Regions from separate parts of the Acidovorax temperans genome, predicted to be linked through region 1. Evidence: riboswitches for the same ligand, from Rfam matches in the RefSeq annotation. Region 1 holds a riboswitch; the other holds the start of a gene.

Region 1 (3,304 bases):
GAATCAGGCGCTGGCAGCGAATGCGCTGTAGGCGGTTTCGTCCATCAGGTCGTTGAGCTGTGCAGCGTCTGCCAGCTTGACCTTGAAGAACCAGCCAGCGTTGAGCGGGTCGCTGTTGGCAAGGGATGGGTCTGCGCGCAGGGCTTCGTTCACTTCCACGATTTCGCCGGTGACGGGCATGTACACGTCTGCAGCGGCTTTCACCGACTCGACCACGCCAGCCACTTCGCCTTGCGCGAAGGTCTTGCCCACTTCGGGCAGGTCCACAAACACCACGTCGCCCAGCGCGTCTTGCGCATGCACGGTGATGCCCACCACAGCGGCGTTGGCATCAGCAGCGTTGATCCACTCGTGGTCTTTGGAGAATTTGACGGTCATGGGGAGCTCCTCAAGCAATTGAAAAAGTTTAGGAATCTGCAATGTAAGCGGCTTGGCCCGTTTTGTGGCGGGCCGTTCTGCGCCCGGTGGGGGCGCGCTGGGCTGCTTATCCGCGGAAGTAGTTGGCGGGCACGAAAGGCATGGCGCGCACTTCCATGGGCACGGCCTTGCCGCGCACCATGGCGTTGACGCGTGTGCCCACCGCTGCGAAGGCGGGTGTGACATAGCCGATGGCGATGGGTTCGTTCACGGTGGGGCCCAGCAGGCCGCTGGTCACTTCGCCAATCTTCTGGCCGCCTTCGCTTTGCAGTTCGGTGTGTTCGCGCACGGGCACGCGCTCCAGCGCCACCAGGCCCACGCGCTTGCGTGGCAGCGTGGCGGGGTTGTCGATCTGGGCCAGCACCTTGTCGGCGCCGGGGAAGCCGCCTGCACGGGCACCACCGGTGCGGCGCACCTTCTGAATGGCCCAGTTCAGCGCAGCTTCAGGGGGCGTGGTGGTGGTGTCGATGTCGTTGCCATACAGGCACAAGCCGGCTTCCAGGCGCAGCGAGTTGCGAGCGCCCAGGCCAATGGGCTTGACTTCGGGCTGGGCCAGCAGGGCGCGGGCCAGGGTGTCGGCCTGTGCGGCGGGCACCGAGATTTCAAAACCGTCTTCACCGGTGTAGCCGCTGCGGGTTACAAAGCAGTCGCAGCCTGCGATGCTGAATGCGCCACCGGTCATGAACACCAGCTTTTCCACACCGGGTGCCAGGCGGGCGAGGGCCGTGGCTGCCTGCGGGCCTTGCAGCGCCAGCAGCGCGTGGTCGGGCATGGGCACCACTTTGCAGCGCTGGCCGATGCGCGCCTGGATGTGGGCAATGTCACCCACCTTGCACGCGCCATTCACGATGACGAACAGCGTAGGCTCGCCATCCACCACGCCCTGGTTGAAAAACATCAGGTCGTCGATGATGGTGCCTTCGTCGGTCAGCAGCAGGCCGTAACGCTGCTTGCCCACGGGCAGGTCGATCACGTCCACGGGCATCAGGGTTTCAAACGCGGCAGCAGCATCCGCTCCGATGAGCTTGAGCTGGCCCATGTGCGACACGTCGAACAGGCCTGCAGCGGTGCGGGTGTGTACGTGCTCGGCCATCAGGCCAGCGGGGTACTGCACGGGCATGGAGTAACCGGCAAACGGCACCATGCGGGCACCCAGTTTGATGTGCAGGGCGTTCAGCGGTGTGGTGAGCAGGGGAGCGGCTGGCGTGGCAGGTGCGGAAGAGGCTGCGGACATGGGATGACTCCAGGGCAAATGGGGGCCGCAACCCGGTGGGTTACGGAATTTGCCCTGCTGTCCGCTTTACCTGAGAGATTCACCGCAGCGCCTTGGCTGGCCGTGCGGTTTGCTCCTTCGGTGGATGGCTTCATCACGCACTGTGCGAGCCATCTCTCTCCAGCAAGGGAACGCCCGCATCACTGCGGGCGGTTGTCAGTCCTTTTGCCTGAGCGTTCGGCTGCTGCCTGCGCCTTCGGCGGTGCCGCGCTGCCTTCATCGAAGGTGGGGCACTCTCTCCTGACGGCCGCGATTGTAAGCCTACTTTGCGTAGACCAGGTCGCGCAGCCCTAACGAGATCGATGGCACATAGGTGATGACCAGCAGGCACACCAGGATCACGCCCACGAACGGCAGCAGGTGGCCGACGATGCGATCGAGCGAAATCCTGGCCACCGTGCAGGCCGCAAACAAGTTCACGCCGAAGGGCGGCGTGATCATGCCCAGCGCCAGATTCACCACCATGATGAGCCCGAAGTGCACCGGGTCCACACCAAAGTGCATCGCCACCGGCGCAAGGATGGGCGCCAGCACGATGATGGCGGCGCTGGTCTCGATGAACATGCCGATGATGAACAGCGCAGCATTCACCCCCAGCAGGAACATGGTGGGCGACTGCAGCACGGCTTCAAGCCAGCGGCCAATCGCATCGGGCACACCTGCGCGCGTGATGAGGAAGGCGAACAGCCCGGCGTTGGCAATGATGAACATGATCACGGCCGACGAGAGAGCCGACTTGCGCAGGATGGCGTACAGGTCTTTGACCTTGATCTCGCGGTAGATCACCACGCCCACGAGGAGTGCATAGAACACCGCCACGGCCGAGGCTTCGGTGGGGGTGAACACGCCGCCATAGATGCCGCCCAGGATGATGACGGGCATCAGCAGCGCCCAGCCCGCCTGCAAGGTGGCCTTGCCAAAGGACAGGCGCCCATCTCCATCGTTCTTGCCCCAGCCTTTGATCTTGCAGTACACCCACACAAACGCCATCAGCGCCAGGCTGATGAGGATGCCGGGGCCAAAGCCCGCGATGAACAGCTCGCCAATCGACACTTCGGCGCTCACGCCGTAAAGAATCATGGGGATGGAGGGTGGAATGATCACGCCCAGCTCGGCACTGGTGGCCTGCAGGGCTGCTGCGTAGCTGGTGGGGTAGCCGTGCTTGATGAGCGCAGGAATCAAAATGGCGCCAATCGCAAACGTGGTGGCCACCGACGAGCCCGACACCGCCGCAAAGATCATGCAGGTGAGCACGCAGGTCATGGGCAGGCCGCCTTGCACGCCGCCCACAATGCTCTTGGCAAATTCCACCAGGCGGCGTGAGATACCGCCGGTTTCCATCAGGTTGCCTGCGAGGATGAAGAATGGAATGGCCGCCAGCGGAAACTTGTTGATCGAGGCGAACATTTCCTTCACCGAGATCAGCATGTTGGCGTTGGATACCTGAATGCCCAGAATGGACGCAAGCCCGATGGACACGGCCACCGAGACGGTGAGTGCAAAGCACAACACCATGGTGAAAAGCATGGTGGTGGTCATTGCGCTGTCTCCAGTTCCTGGCGTTGGGGGTCAACCCAGTTGCCGATGATTCCTACGGCGCTGAACAGCCCACCC
Region 2 (3,304 bases), 1.9 Mb from region 1:
CGGGAGTTCACCTCGCCTTGCAGTCACTCATGCCGCCAGTAGTCGCCGTCTTAATGGGCCTGATCACGGGTGTTTTTGGTGGTGTGCTGCGTGACATGGTTTGCAATGAAATTCCCACGGCTTTCAAAGACCACCGCCCCTACGCGGTGTGTTCTTTTGCTGGTGGCTGGACTTACGTGGTCCTTTGGACATTAGATGCTCCAGACTGGATGGCCTTACTGGGGTGCTTATTTGTTACTGTGTGCCTTCGCGCACTGGCACTGTGGCGCAACTGGCAACTGCCGGCTTGGCGGGCTTGAATGTTAAAAAACTATAACCAATGATGAGGTTGTTTAATTTTTTAGAAAATCACCAACTAAGTTAAGAAAAAAAGCAGTAGAGAGCCGCAAGACCCCTACTGCTTATTATTTTGAACTCTAAATGTTGCCAGCAGCAACTGCATGCAAGTTCATTGAATATCCTGATTTCTTTGCTGCAGCTTTGACGATGGTGTCTGACACCAGCTCAGCTGTCACGGCTGATAACGTCCAACCCAAGTGCCCATGCCCGGTGTTGTAAAAAACATTGGGAGTTCTACCTTGACCCACCCGAGGCATCATGTTGGGCATCATAGGGCGCAAGCCTGCCCAAGGCACTACAGAGCGTGTGTTAACGCGGGGAAAACATTGTTCCACCCATTCAATCAATGGGCGGATGCGGTCTGCGCGAATGTCACGGTTCACGCCATTGAATTCGGCAGTGCCTGCAACGCGGAAACGGTTGAGGCCTAAGCGGCTGGTGACCAACTTGGTTTCGTCATCCAGTAAGCTCACGGTGGGGGCACCCAATTGACTTTCTTCATCGTTCAAGTTGACGGTGATGGAGTAGCCTTTGACGGGGTAGATGTTCACGCGATCGCCTAGCTGAGCTGCAAAGTCACGGCTGCCCACTCCTGCACACACCACCACGCTATCAAAGGTATGCAGGCTTGGGGTGGCGTCTTGTTGTGTCACGGTGATGACAGCTTGTTGGCCATCGCTTTGAATCGACGTCACATCTTGACCATACAGCGTGTGCACGCCGAGTCGTGATGCCGCATTTGCTAGTCCATTGGTGAATTTGTGAATGTCTCCCGTGGAATCGCTCTCAGTGAAGTAGCCACCGTAGTAGGTGCCTGCCAATGTCGGCTCGATGGCTTTCATTTCAGCTGGGGTCACGGCATAGCGAGGTAGGCCCCCCTTGGCCAGCATGACTGACACTTTGCCTGCATGGTCGAACCCTTTTTTGTCACGGTAAATGTGCAGGATGCCTTCCTTCTTCAGGTCGAAATCAATGCCTTCTTCCTGCGCCCAAGTAAACAAGTGTTTGCGGGCTGCGACTGCTAAGCGAGCTGTCTCAACCGTGTTGCGCTCGTAATGGGGCATCGCAGCAATGAACTCTGCAAACCAGGAGAGTTTGTGCCACGTAGGTGCTGGGTTGACCAGCAGCGGCGCATCACTTTTGAGCATCCACTTTAGCCCTTTGAGGATGGTGGACCAATGCGTCCAAACTTCTGCATTAGATGCAGAGAGTTGCCCTCCGTTTGCGAATGATGTTTCCATCGCAGCATAGCGATGGCGTTCAAACAAGGTAACGGAAAAGCCGCGTTTTGCCAAGGCATAAGCTGTTGTGACGCCCGTGATGCCGCCGCCAATAACTGCGATTGTTTTCATAGTGAATGAGCTTTCAAAAACGTCAAAGTGTTGAGCACCAACAAGCCCTGTGCATGGCTGGTGCACCCCCTCTGTTTAGAACCTGAGAGATTCGTGGTCCATCGTGTTCAATGCAACCACTTGCTCCTGCGGTGTGCCGGGTGACTAAGACCAGCAACTCTTCAGAGATATCAACGATTCAAACCGGTCCTTTTGCCTGAGAGTTTCCGGGGTGGTTGCTCCTTCGGCGTCGCGATTTAACGCGATCTCTCCCGATCTGAATTTCATAAAAAAACTACGCCAGAAAGCGCTCAGTCAACGCGACCCAGAACGCAGCACCCACAGGTATGTTGCGGTCTTCAAAATCGTAATTGGGGTTGTGCACCATGCAGGCCCCGTGACCTCCGTTAGTTGCATCGCCATTCCCGATGAATAGATAGCTGCCTGGCACTTTGTCGAGCATGTAGGCGAAGTCTTCACTGGCGGTGAGCGGTTCAGTTTGGAGCACCACGTTATCTGCGCCTACCAACGCCACCGCCACTTCGCGGGCTATTCCCGTCTCAATAGGGGTATTGACCAGCACCGGGTAACCGGGCAAAAACTCGACTTTTGCGGTCACGCCAAAACTTTTCGCCTGTAACTCAACGAGCTCCACAATGCGATTGCGCAACAACTCTCGCACATCCCGATCCAGCGCCCGTACGCTAAGCTTTAACGTGGCGTTTTGGGGGATGACGTTGTTGACCACACCCGACTGAAAAGAGCCGACCGTGATCACGGCCATGTGCAGTGGGGGTACGTTGCGTGAAACGATGGTTTGTAGCGCCATGACAATTGCCGAACCCGCAACGACCGGGTCAGCACTCTGGTGCGGCATGGCACCATGGCCGCCTTTACCTTCAATGTGCACCAGAATGTTTTCGCTGGACGCCATGGTTGCGCCTTCGCGCAATAACAACTGACCTGGCCGAAAGCCCGGCAGGTTGTGCATGGCAAAGATTGCGTCGCAGGGGAAGCGGTCAAACAGGCCGTCTTCAATCATCTTGCGCGCCCCCCCAAGCTTTCTTCAGCGGGCTGAAAGATCAAATTCAGCGTGCCATCAAACGTGGTGGACTTTGCAATATGTTCGGCCGCAGCCAGCAGCATTGCGGTGTGTCCGTCGTGGCCGCAGGCATGCATCAAACCCGCATGGCAACTGGCATGGGGCAGCCTCAGTCCTGATCGGTGTGCGTTTGCAGCCAGGCAAGTGGCGGCATGCCGACGCGGTGGGTGAAAGCGCGGGTAAGCGCTACAGCGCTGGCGTAACCCACCATGGGCGCAATGGACTTGAGCGGCTTGCCTCGTTTGAGCAAACCCTTGACTACTGTGATGCGCCAGGCCGTGAGGTAGTCGAGCGCGGTCAGGCCCGACACCTCTCGAAAGTGATTGGCAAAGCGTGCGCGCGACATGCCTGCGGTTTCGGCCAACGATTCCAGCGTCCATGCATGGCCGGGCCGGTCGTGCATGGACGTGACCGCTTTGGACAAACGTGGGTCGCCCAGCGCCGCCAGGATGCCGGTGGTGACCGATGAAATGTCAAGCAGGTGGCGCAGCAACAAGATGAGCAGGTATTCCATCAACAGGTCCAGCGCAGC

What was found. A riboswitch is a leader RNA that binds a small molecule or an ion and turns the genes downstream of it on or off. The one in region 1 is predicted to bind glycine.
Region 2: linked by a shared signal. The riboswitch ahead of PQV96_RS20065 (D-amino acid dehydrogenase) and the one ahead of gcvT (glycine cleavage system aminomethyltransferase GcvT) in region 1 are both predicted to bind glycine.

The regions. Positions count from the first base shown of each region.
Region 1 is NZ_CP117193.1:2,386,136-2,389,439, reverse strand. Features, by position in the region: gene gcvH (glycine cleavage system protein GcvH) at 4-378, opposite strand; gene gcvT (glycine cleavage system aminomethyltransferase GcvT) at 485-1,651, opposite strand; glycine riboswitch at 1,699-1,824, opposite strand; glycine riboswitch at 1,838-1,943, opposite strand; gene PQV96_RS11250 (TRAP transporter large permease) at 1,952-3,229, opposite strand; gene PQV96_RS11245 (TRAP transporter small permease) at 3,226-3,304, opposite strand, start outside.
Region 2 is NZ_CP117193.1:4,267,276-4,270,579, reverse strand. Features, by position in the region: gene PQV96_RS20070 (trimeric intracellular cation channel family protein) at 1-299, shown strand, start outside; gene PQV96_RS20065 (D-amino acid dehydrogenase) at 417-1,691, opposite strand; glycine riboswitch at 1,753-1,865, opposite strand; glycine riboswitch at 1,866-1,955, opposite strand; partial or broken gene PQV96_RS20060 (amidohydrolase) at 1,966-2,879, opposite strand; gene PQV96_RS20055 (AraC family transcriptional regulator) at 2,882-3,304, opposite strand, start outside.